DNA from 3 places in the Glutamicibacter sp. NPDC087831 genome. Region 1 is predicted to be linked to each of the others. Evidence: riboswitches for the same ligand, from Rfam matches in the RefSeq annotation. Region 1 holds a riboswitch; each other region holds the start of a gene.

The links. Region 1 has a riboswitch for S-adenosylmethionine ahead of ACIOJF_RS07850 (acyl-CoA dehydrogenase family protein). Riboswitches for the same ligand answer to the same signal wherever they lie in the genome.
Region 2: linked by a shared signal. The riboswitch ahead of ACIOJF_RS13530 (ABC transporter substrate-binding protein) and the one ahead of ACIOJF_RS07850 (acyl-CoA dehydrogenase family protein) in region 1 are both predicted to bind S-adenosylmethionine.
Region 3: linked by a shared signal. The riboswitch ahead of ACIOJF_RS07110 (flavin reductase family protein) and the one ahead of ACIOJF_RS07850 (acyl-CoA dehydrogenase family protein) in region 1 are both predicted to bind S-adenosylmethionine.

Annotation. Positions count from the first base shown of each region.
Region 1 covers NZ_JBIUVH010000002.1:299,612-303,592, reverse strand. Annotated here, with positions in the region: gene ACIOJF_RS07855 (acyl-CoA dehydrogenase family protein) at 1-8, opposite strand, end outside; gene ACIOJF_RS07850 (acyl-CoA dehydrogenase family protein) at 37-1,263, opposite strand; SAM riboswitch class I at 1,314-1,404, opposite strand; gene ACIOJF_RS07845 (LLM class flavin-dependent oxidoreductase) at 1,534-2,970, opposite strand; gene ACIOJF_RS07840 (ABC transporter permease) at 2,970-3,981, opposite strand, start outside.
Region 2 covers NZ_JBIUVH010000004.1:115,347-119,327, forward strand. Annotated here, with positions in the region: gene ACIOJF_RS13520 (methionine ABC transporter permease) at 1-247, shown strand, start outside; gene ACIOJF_RS13525 (MetQ/NlpA family ABC transporter substrate-binding protein) at 277-1,188, shown strand; SAM riboswitch class I at 1,482-1,573, shown strand; gene ACIOJF_RS13530 (ABC transporter substrate-binding protein) at 1,698-3,329, shown strand; gene ACIOJF_RS13535 (ABC transporter permease) at 3,341-3,981, shown strand, end outside.
Region 3 covers NZ_JBIUVH010000002.1:132,645-136,625, reverse strand. Annotated here, with positions in the region: gene dnaB (replicative DNA helicase) at 1-1,134, opposite strand, end outside; gene ACIOJF_RS07110 (flavin reductase family protein) at 2,203-2,703, opposite strand; SAM riboswitch class IV at 2,798-2,914, opposite strand; gene ACIOJF_RS07105 (long-chain-fatty-acid--CoA ligase) at 3,292-3,981, shown strand, end outside.

The DNA.
Region 1 (3,981 bases):
ACAGTCATCGTTCAGTCCAATCCGGGAGAAGTTTTCTTAGGTGTACAGCGAGAGCGGCTGGGACTCTCCGCGCAGGAAGTAGGCGCCGACCTCGATCTTCTTGTAGTCCACTGGGTCGTGCAGCGAATGGGTGCGCACATTGCGCCAGTACAGGTCCAGGCCCACCGAGTTCGCAGTCGAAGATGAACCGGTCACCTCGAAGATCCGGTTCGCCACATCCACTCCCACCTCAGTGGAGACCACCTTGGCTTCAGCAATTTCCACGGCCAACGCCGCTCGTTCGGGCTGGGTGACTTCCCCGGCCTTCGAGAGCAGGGCATCGAATTTCCGGCCCAGCTTCTCGGTCAGCGCCGCCACTGCTGCAGTGCGGGCTTTGAGCTCTCCGACGGTGCGCTGGAAGATCGGGTCCTGCGAGTAGGTCTCTGCCTGCGAGAACAGCCAGGCGTTCTTGCGGCCCAGCAAGATCTGCTTGCCGCGCTCCAGTGCTCCCTGGGCGATGCCCAGGTAGAAGTTGGCGAAGGCCAGCTGGATACCGGGGGTAAGCAGGGTGGAGACCGGTTCATCGGTGACGAATCCCAGCAAGTCCCCTGCTTCGAGCCGCACGTTGTGGAACTTCAAGGAATTCGACGCGCTCAGCCGCTGTCCCAGGTAGTCCCAGTCGTCAACGATTTCCAAGCCATCGATATCGCGTGACAGAACCAACGCGAGAATCTGCCCGTCGTATTCTCCGCCCTGGACCAGCGCGTTGATGACGATGACCTCGCCAACACCGGAACCCGTGGAGAATCGCTTGGCTCCATTCAGTCGGTAGCCGTCCCCTTCGGCGCTCAGCGTCAAATCCGGATCAACTGGATTCACCGAATCGCCCCAGAGCCAGCCACCTTCCACGGTGCGCTGCCACCATGCCCCTTGCGCTTCTGCTGGGGCGTAGAACGCAATGCCGGACTGGTTGATGTAGTGGTAAGCCAGCAACTGCGAGATGGAGCCATCGGCTGCGGCCAGTATGCGGACCGCTTCGAAAGCCGTTTCCCAATGGGCTCCGGCTCCGCCGAATTCTGCAGGCACCAAGAGATTGAGCAACCCGGCTTCGCGCAGCAGCTGCACTTCGGCGAAAGGCTGGGCGTTCTTTCGGTCGCGTTCGAGCGCGTCAGCCGCCAGCTTGTCAGCTACTTGCTGGGCGACGTCGCGCCAATGAGCCAGTTCAGCTTCATCAGCAGTGCCGGTGTAGGGCACGCGCGGCAATTGGGTATCCAGTACAGTCATCTTCGTTCTCCTCTTGGGCTATGGATTCCGAAGGATGCAGAAAATCTGCGGATCCATCGAACCTGGCGTTAGCACTACCTGCGGAGTGCAGGCTTGCTGCGGCGTCTCGGAGCCAGGTCTCTCAGCCGCTCTGGATGGGTTGTTCTCCATCAGTGAAGCACCGACGGCCTCCGCTTGGCAGGGAAGATGTCATAGGACGGAACATCGTCATGAATCGACATTTTCGAGGCCTTCACAGGGGCCTCAGTGGCCGTCATATTTCCTCATGTGTCACCGGGCGCCTAGTACAGCTTCAGGTGTTTGGCTCGCTTGGGATTCCGCTGCCGAGGCCTTTCCCGCATAAGCCCCGCGATAGGCGGCTGCCGGGTGATCGTCAGCCACTCGCGTCGTGCCGGGACCCGCCAGATATTCGCGCAGGGTGTTGCCTTCGTATCCTGCCCAAGTTCTTCCGCGCTTCCGCAACTCGGGAACCACCAGATCGGTGAACTGCTCGAAGGAACCTGGGGTGATGGCATAGGCCAAGTTGATCCCGTCCAATCCTGATTCATCCACCCAACGCTCGATTTCGTCCGCCACGGTTTCCGGCGAACCGACGAGCACCGGTCCGATGCCGCCAACTCCGAGGTAGTCGGCGATGGCATTCGGGGTCCACTTCTGCTGCGGATTCGCTGTAGTGAAAATCGATACCGCCGATCGCGCCGCGTTGGTTTCCAGATATTGCAGCTCCTCATCCGGCGCGTACTGGCTCAGGTCCAAGCCCGACCACCCGCCATAGAATGCCATGGCACCTTCGCGCGAGGCATAGGACTGGTATTCGCGGTAGAGCTTCTGCGCCTGCGCGTCTGAATCAGCCACCACAGTGGTCATCAGCGCATAGATTTTGGCGGCGTCCCGGGGCCGACCCACCAGTTCGAACTCATCGCGGATCGCATCGGTCTGGCGGCGGGTGACCGCGGTATTGATCGAATTCAGGAAGATGCCCTCGGCATGCTGCGCGCCAAAGCGCCGGCCGCGCGAAGAAGCGCCCGCTTGGAAGATCGCCGGGGTGCGCTGGATGGAAGGCTCGGAAAGATGGATGCCCGGCACGTTGAAGTACTGGCCGTGATGGTTAATCGGATGCACCTTGGAAGGGTCGGTGTAGACGCCACGTTCGCGGTCCTTGAGAACCGCGTCTTCCTCCCATGATCCCTCCCAGAGCTTGTAGACCACGTCCATGAATTCATCGGCAATGTCGTAGCGGGCGTCGTGATCCAGCTGCCTGGCCATGCCCAGATTGCGGGCCGCCGACTCCAAGTAGCTAGTCACCACGTTCCAACCGATGCGCCCGCGGGTGAGGTGGTCCAGCGAGGAGAACTTCCGGGCCAGCGCGTAGGGTCGCTCATAGGTCAGCGCGCTGGTCACCGCGAAACCGAGATTCTTCGTGGCCGCGGCCATGGCGGAAACCTGCATGAAGGGATCGTTCAGTGGCACCTGGTCGGCATCGAGCAAGGCTGGACCGCTGGAATTCTGGTACACGTCATAGATGCCAAGTACATCGGCGAGGAACAGGGCATCAAAGCCACCGCGCTCCAGGGTCTTGGCCAGATCCACCCAGTATTCAAGGGTGTTGTATTCGTCGGCTCGATTCTGCGGGTGCCGCCACAGCCCAGGGCTCTGGTGGCTGACGCAGGTCATGTCAAAGGCGTTAAGGTGGATGCGCTTGCCCATTATTTTCTGTTTCCCTTCGCGGTGTTCGTCAGTGCCTGATGCTTGGTCGTGCGCAATAGCGCGAAGATGCCGGTGGCCGGCCGACTCTTGGCCCTCCCGAGCACCACGGCGGCGAGCAGGATGGACAGGAGAACCAGCCCTCGGGCCAGGTCTTGCCAGAAGAAGGACAGGCCAATCAGGTTCAGCCCGTTATCCAGCAGGCCAAAAATCACCACGCCGATCAGCGTTCCGCCCACGGACACTCGCCCGTAGCGGCTGATGGTTGCCCCGATGAAGACCGCGCCAATGGCATCCATCAGATAGGCCTGTCCGCTGCCCGGGACATATCCGTTGGAGCGTGCTGCCAGCACCACTCCGGCGAATCCGGCGATCACCGCGCACAACAGGTAGGCGCTGGCGATCAGCGCATTGGTCCGCAGGCCAGATATTCTTGCGGCGCTCGGCTGTTCGCCGGCCATGGTCAGCTTCCGCCCGTAGCGGGTGATGCCAAGCAGCAGGGCCACCACCAGGGAGATGGAGACCGCGTTGACGATGGCGGCGTCAATGCCCAGGAAGTATCCGCGCCCGATCACGGCAAAACCGTCCGGCACCAGGGGCGCCGACAGGTAGATCGGTGCGCCGCCGCCGGTGAGCAGCTGCTGCACGCTGGTGCCGGCAAACCACACGCTCAGCGTAGCCAGGAAAGCCGGGATTCGCAGGATCACGATCAGCAGCGCATTCACCGCTCCCACCGCCAAGGCGCAAAGCAGCCCGCCGACCACGGCCACCCACGCACGGTAGCCGTCATGGATCAGCCAAGCGCTGGCCAAGGCTCCCAGATCCAGGGCCACGCCAATCGACAGGTCGATGCCTCCGGCGCGCACCACCAGGGTCAACCCGATGGCGGCCAAGGCGAGCAAAGCCACCTGCCCCAGGATTCCGAAGAGGTTTCCCACGGTGAAAAACACCGGGCTGAGCACCGAGAACACGATGAGGATCAGGGCCAACGTACCCGGAGCCACCAGCCTCGAT
Region 2 (3,981 bases), on a different contig from region 1:
CACCCAGATCCGCGAGGCGCTGCCGGCCCTGGCCTCGGCTATCACGCTGAACACCATCTCGATGATCGAGTACTCGGCCATCGCCGGAACCATCGGGGCCGGCGGCATCGGCTATCTCGCTGTGACCTACGGCTACCAGCGCTTCGACATGAACGTCATGCTGGCGACCATCGTGGTGCTGATCCTGACCGTGCAAATTGTCCAATTCCTCGGCGACCGCATCGCCCGCGCCCTGGCGCGTCCCTGAATACCATCGACGAACGAACGAGCGAGACCATGACTACACCGCACGCCGGGCACGACCACGGCTTCACGCTGCGCAAGAACCGCAATGCCCTTCCCTGGACCATCGCCGCCCTCGCGGCCGTGGCCGCCCTCATCCTCGGTGTGCTGCTGGGCCAGCAGCGCTCCGCCCCTGCCGCTGCTTCGGCCGCCGGAAGCCAGACGAAGTTCACCGTGCACTTCGAACCGGCCATGGCCGGCGAGGAGAAGATCCTGGATTTCGTGGCGCAGGAGATCGCCCCGGACTACGGCATCGAAATCGAGAAGGTCGGGCTTCAGGATCCGATCCAGGCCAACCAGGCGGTGGCCAGCGGCCAATTCGATGCCACGATTTTCGAGCACCAGTGGTACATGGAGCAGTCCGCGGAGGCCGCCGGGGTTGAGCTGGAACCCACGGTGGAGCTCTTCCAGTGGGGTTTCGGGCTCTATTCGAACCATTACGACTCGGTCGAGGACATCCCGCGTGGCGCCTCGCTGCTGCTGCCCAATGATGTGGCCAACCAGGGCCAGGCGCTGTGGCTGCTGCAACGCGAGGGCCTGCTCGGCCTGGACCCTGACATCGAACCGCGCACCGCGAAGATCTCCGATGTCATCGATAACCCCCGGGGCTTCGAGCTGAAGGAAGCCGACCTGCTGGCGATGCCGCGCATGCTCGACGATGTTGGCGCGGCCATCGGCTACGTCTCCCAATTCGACGCCGGCAAGGTCGACCGCGAACAGGGGATCTTGTTCCCCGAGCCGCCCAAGACCTTCGCCTCCCGCCTGATCATGGGCGCGGAGTACGCCAAGAGCGCCGATGCGCAGAAGCTTGTGGAAGCCTTCTCCGATCCGCGGCTGCAGGAGTACCTGGCCACGACCGAGGATCCGCTGGTCCAGGGAGTGCTCACCCCGGTCTCCGGTTCCTGACGGAACTGCCATTGCGCTGCACTGATCGGCGTGCGCGAAGCGGCCCGGCACCGACAGGTGCCGGGCCTCTTCGCGCTCCAGATGGCACATTATCTCCGCCGAGGCTGGCAGCGTCAAGGATTTCCCGTCAAGATGATTAACCCTTGGACTTGTGACGGAGCATTACGCCCAATATGACGAACATCGGGCATTTCAGGATGCGTTGTGTGACTTCATGACCGCTGTCTTACGTAACGCTTGTCTGCTGAATTCACGGGTTGCAGACTTGAATTGTTCGGCCGGTACAGCCGGACACCCCATCCAGAGCGACCGAGAGACCTGGCTCGTTGAAGTCGCAGCAACCACCCGTGAACGGGAGCGGTGCTAAGGCCAGGACCGATGGAGATTGCTAATTTTCATGACGGTCTGCCGGGAGAAACTCGCCAAGAGTATTCCCACAAATCATGGCAGAACGTGCAGCGAATCTAGGCGTAATCCTCGGGTCACCAACCGAGAGGACATTTGAAATCATGCGTACAGCACATTTTGGACTGAAGACCACTGCGATTCTTGCCGTTCTGGGCTTGTCGCTCACCGCTTGCGGAGGCAACGCCACTAAGACGGGCGCAGCGCAAGCAGCAGCCGATCCAGGGACTCCGGTTGAAGGTGGCACCTTCACCTTCGCTGAAGTTACCCCTATCAACAATTGGCAGACTCAGGCAGCACGCTTCTATGAGAAAGCGAATGTTCTGAACTCAGTGCTTGATCGCCTGACCTACTACGATGTGGAAGCCGGCAAACTGGTTGGCTGGATCGCCAGCGAATTCGAAGCCAATGAAGACCAGACGGAGTTTACCTTCACCATTCGCGACGGTGTCACTTTCTCAGACGGCTCCACGCTGGATGCTGAGGCTGTGAAGCTGAACCTGGATGCCCTTGGAAAGGGAATCAAGTCTGCCCAGATTGCGCCAAACGTTGACTTTGCTGCCTATAAGTCGGCAGAGGTCGTAGGGGACAACAAGGTCAAGGTCACGCTCAAGCGGCCAGATGCCAATTTCCTTAGGTCGACTTCCTCCGTAACTGCTGGTTTGGTGTCCCCGAAGACCCTTGAACTGGACAATGCCGCGCAGTCTTCCATCTCCAAAATTGTTGGTTCCGGCCCATTCGTCTTCGAATCGGAAAAGCCTGATGAAGAAGTCGTGTTCAGCAGCCGAGATGACTACGCCTGGGCGCCAGAAACTGCCCCAAACCAGGGTGATGCCTACCTGGATACCTTGGTTATCAAGTACCTTCCAGAGGTCGCTAGCCGTGCCGGCGCCGCCCAGTCCGGGCAGGTGGATCTCGTCCGAGGATTGCAGCCGGTAGACGAACAGGTGCTGGCCTCCAGCGGAGGCAAGGTTTACGCGGCCGAAGGGGTGGACCTGACCACCAACCACGCAGCTGTGCGCATTGGCTCGGGAAAGCTGGAAGACGTCAAAGTCCGCCAGGCACTGCAGGTTGCAATCGACCGCCAGGCCATCAAAGACACCGTTCTCTCGGATAGCTATGTCATCTCGGGATCGATCCTCAACCACAAGGCACCAGGGTTTGTAGACCTGTCTGCCGAATTGGCCTATAGCCCGGACAAGGCCAAGCAGTTATTGGACGACGCCGGATGGAAGCCGGGCGTAGATGGCATTCGGGAGAAGGACGGGAAGAAACTGGAAGTCACGATTTCCACCTCGAATAACTCCGTGGTCATCAAGCCCGCTTTCGAACTGATTGAACAGCAATGGCGCGAGATCGGCGTCCAGCTGATCAACCGTGCGGCAGACAATACTTTCCTGACCAACGCACTTGTTGACGACAAGGTGGAGTTCTTCGGAACTCGCCAGTTTGCGTACGGCGGACTGGGCCCGGTGTATGCACCCGCGAACAACAACCAGACCCTTCGCGCTGATCCTGAACTGAACAAGCTTTTCACCAAAGAGCAGTCGGCGACTACCGATGAGGAACACCTGAAGCTGGTCGAAGAGGAACAGCGTGCCCTGGTGCTGGACAAGGCGCTGACGCTGGTTCTTTGGGACGAAGTCCAGGTCTATGGCGCCCATAGCTCGGCGAACGTCGAGTTCACTTCCGGTACCGCGCCAATCTTCCAAGGTGCTTGGAAGAGCGAAGGCTAGGAGCCAAATCCATGGGCACTTACATCGTAAAACGACTGGGGCAGGCGCTTCTGGTCATCTGGCTTGCCTACACAGCGGTTTTCATTGCCGTGCAATCCTTGCCGAATGACCCGGTCACGATCTTCCTGAGCACTGACTCGGCGGCGGATCCAGCCACCATTGCCCAGATGAAGGCGTACTACGGATACGACCAGCCGCTCTTCGTGCAGTACTTCTCGCAGTTGCTCGGGCTGCTTCGCGGGGATCTTGGATATTCGCTATCCAATGGTTCGGAAGTGGCAACGCGCATCGGGGAAGTCGCTGGATCCACCTTGATTCTGGCTGGTAGTGCATTCGTTCTTTCGGTGGTATTCGCCCTGGCCATCGCGTCGGCTGCGAGCCTGGCCAGAAGCGGGACGTTGCGCAAGGCGCTGCTGAACCTGCCACCTTTGATGGTTTCGATACCTGTTTTCTGGTTGGGGCTGCTGCTCTTGCAGCTGTTGGCCGTGCAGCTCGGCGTGATGTCGCTGTTCCCGGATGGATCGTTCATGTCGTTGGCGGTACCAATCTTCGTGCTGGCCGTGCATCTGAGTGCTCCGATTGCCCAGGTCCTGATCAAGAGCGTGCAGGAAGTGAATAGGCAACCGTTTATTGAAGTTCTGCGCGCCAAAGG
Region 3 (3,981 bases), 170 kb from region 1:
GGTACGCTGCTCGGAACCACGGTTCAGCTGCGACAGCGCAATCAACGGAACGTCGAGTTCCTTGGCGAGCAGCTTGAGGTTACGCGAGAACTCGGAAACTTCCTGCTGGCGCGATTCCACACGCTTGCCCGAGCTCATCAGCTGCAGGTAGTCCAGGATGATCATGCGCAGCTCATTGCGCTGCTTGAGGCGACGGCACTTGGCACGGATTTCCATCATGGACATGTTCGGCGAATCATCAATGAACAACGGGGCTTCGTTCAGCCGGCCCATGGTCGTGGCGATCTTGGTCCACTGTGCGTCTTCCACCGAGCCCTTGCGCAGATCCTGGAGCTGGATGGATGCTTCGGCCGAGAGCAGGCGCATCGCAATTTCATTGCGGCCCATTTCCAAGGAGAAGAACACGGTGGCCATATTGTGCTTGATGGCAGCAGAACGGGCGAAGTCCAGCGCGAAGGTTGACTTGCCCACCGCAGGACGGGCGGCGATGATGATCATCTGGCCGCCCTTCAGGCCCTGGGTCAGCTCGTCGAATTCATAGAATCCGGTGGGCACACCGGTAATGCCATCGCCCGCGTTGGCCGCGTTCTCGATTTCATCAACGGTGTCTTCGATGATGTCCGAAAGTCGCACGTAGTCTTCACTGCTGCGGTTCTCGGCCACCTTGTAGACCTCTGCCTGGGCTTCGTTGACGATTGCGTCAACTTCACCATCTGGCGAGTAGCCCATCTGGACAATACGCGTTCCAGCGTCAACCAATCGGCGCAGCACGGCGCGTTCGCGCACAATTTCTGCGTAGTACCCGGCGTTGGCTGCAGTTGGAACCTGCTGGATGAGATTGTGAAGGTAGGCGGCGCCACCAATGCGCGAGATTTCGCCGCGCTTGGTCAGCAAGTCGGCTACGGTGACCGCATCGGCTGGTTCGCCACGACCGTAGAGGTCGACAATCGCCTCGTAAATCGATTCGTGGGAGGGACGGTAGAAGTCGGTGCCGCGAATGGATTCAACGACGTCAGCAATGGCGTCCTTGGAGAGCATCATGCCACCGAGGACCGACATCTCGGCCTCGATATCCTGTGGCGGCTTGCGCCCTGCGTCGGAATCTCGTCCTTCGTAAACCGGCTCAGCACTCATTGCAGACACTTCCATCCCCTATTGACCCGCTGGGAAAAATTATCCTTGCCTCATGGCAACGCTTCATCGTGTCAGTCGATACGGACATTTGGATGTCAGGCGCCTGTGGATATTTCTCTCCCGAACCCAACACTAGGGCTGTTATTAACAGGCGTAAACCTCATTATCCACAGAATATGTGGATAACACTCCTCTACCTGTGGACTTCCCTGTTCACAGTCTGGGGAGAACTCTGTGGATTACCCCACTCTACGTATCATTAATATCTGTTGACTTGGTTGTTTGTATTCGCACACCTGTGGACAGAAACTTAATTCATTGAAGCTCACGCCAACCGACCCAAGGTTATCAACACCCTTAATCGCCCAGTTCCCGGGGTTTTTCAGCCTTTGTACACATTTGCCCACGTCTTGTCCACAGTTTTGTGGATAACCTTGTGGATACTGGTGAATTTACAAAACCCTAAGTCACCGTGGATTAAATTCGCCAGCAAGGCCGGATCTTCCAGTAGTCCACAATCGGCTAGGGTTTCTGCGTTCGGGGGCGGTGGATAACTTAATGTGTGCAACGACTCGGCGGGCGAACCTGGATCAGCGACTGGGCTGCCGGCGCACTCTCGCCACTTCGCGTCCGCGACGCGCGCCAGTGAAGACGCCATAAAGCGCCGGTTTCATTTGTGATGCGCAGCCTTTGCATGGCTCGGAAGCCCCATGCGAGGGTTGCCGGCAATTCTCTGCCGCTCTGGTCCAGCGTGCAGCGAGGATCCATGAGCTATCTGCGTGGTTCTGTTCGACGGCCCAGACGGGTGGCGGATATGGCGAGTTCAAGGTTTCTCGCGACAGATACTTTGATGACGAGGTTATCGCCAAATGCCTGGGGCAGCTGGCCCAAGAAGGCAGGCCATGAGATTGCCAGCCATCTTGCCACGTCTTCTGGGTGGCGTGAGAGAACGGGCATTGCCGGTGTCGAGGGCTGCGGGGAACGGCTCAACCCGCCTAACCGGAATTCAAAAAGCTCCGGCCAGATCGATGTTTTGATCTGGCCGGAGCTTTGGAAGATGCGAAGCGCTTATACGAGCTCAGGAATCGGCAGCGAATGGAACCGCGAATCATGGAAGATCTGTGGCGAGTGCTCGGAGGTGCGGTGCCCGTGGACTTCCATCAGGACTACCCAGTGATCCCCCGCTTCGACCTCGTTGTAGATCGAAGTCTCCAACCACAACGTTGAGTCGTTGACGAAGAGCGCGCCCTGATCCGAGGAATAGGTATCGATTCCGCGGAACCGGTCGCCATTTTTCGAGGCAATCTGAGCGCAGACACCATCATTGCGTTCGCTCAGCACCGAGACGCCAATGCGGCCAGCTTCGCGCAGCTTTGGCCAAGTGTTCGAGGACTTCTGCACGGCGAACATCACCAGTGCAGGTTCGAGGGAAACTCCCACGGTAAACGATGAAGCGACAAGTCCCGTCTTCACGCCATCCAGTTCTGCACAGAGGGCGGCTACCCCTGATGGATGCTGAGCGAAAACCTTGCGCAGGGTCAACGGGTCAAGTTCAAGATTCAATGACATGGCTCGATTCCTTTGGGTCTTGCCCACCGCGCAGTAGCCTGCAAGCATTGGCTTCTCGTTACTCGAAGCCGCTTGGGCTGAAGTTCCGCGCCGTGTGCGGTACTTGTTCCAGCACATTTTGCGTGGAACCGAATCCTCACCTGGAGCACCCCACTACCGTTGAGAGGGTTGCCGATCAGCAAGCCAGGGCTTATAGCTGATGCTCTTGATTCTGTTTAAAACGATATGGCTCATGACGAACAGCCGTCAAACATTTCACTTCGCAAATCGCAATATTCGACGCAATATTCGATCCAAGGCCCCACCAGAAGTCCTTGGGCAGCCTTTTATTCGCTATGCGCCGCGCTTCTTGAACCCCTCGGCCCCCATGATCGCAGCAGGCTTCCGCCGCCCTTGATTCGGCAGAACACTAACGCCTCCCCTGGGCTCGGGGCCCTGGCGCGAATCCCCTACCGCCCACCGTAATGAAACTTGGTTTCCCGGCATGACGCTGAGGTTCATGCCACTATTGGTCATGGAGTGCATTGAGTCACACTCCTGCTTATTGTTCTCCGTAACCATCGATGACGATTGAGGAATAGCCACACCATGGTAGAGATTCAGGCCAACCATTCAGAATTGACCCCACTGCGTTTCTTGGAACGCACAGTCGAGGCCTATCCGAAGAAGACCGCCGTCATCCATGGAACTCGCATCTTCTCCTATGAAGAATTCGAAGCACGGGTGCACCGCTTTGCCCAGGCGCTGAAGGCTCGCATTGAGCCGGGCGACCGCGTGGCCGTGCTGGCACCGAATACTCCCGAAATGCTCATGGCGCATTACGCCGTACCGCTGTCAGGCGCAGTCCTCGTTGCCCTGAACACCCGACTCTCGGCCCACGAGCTGCAATACATCATTGATCATTCTGCTGCCAAGCTGATGCTTGCCGACACAGAGCTGTTGGAGAACACGAAGACCCTGCGCCGCGAGAACCCAACGCTGGAGGCGCTCATCGAGATCACCGATGACCAGTACGCCGGAGAACGTCCGGACGTGCCCGTGGACGCCACCTTGGACGAGCTAATCGCACAAGCCTCGGATGAAAGACTTCCCTACGCCATCGCCGATGAGCGGGCTCCGATCACTCTCAATTACACGTCGGGCACCACCGGCAAGCCGAAGGGCGTGCTCTACTCGCACCGCGGCAGCTACCTGAACTCGTTGGGCGAAGCGCACCACCAGGGCTTCACGGCCAAGACCCGCTACTTGTGGACCCTGCCGATGTTCCACTGCAACGGC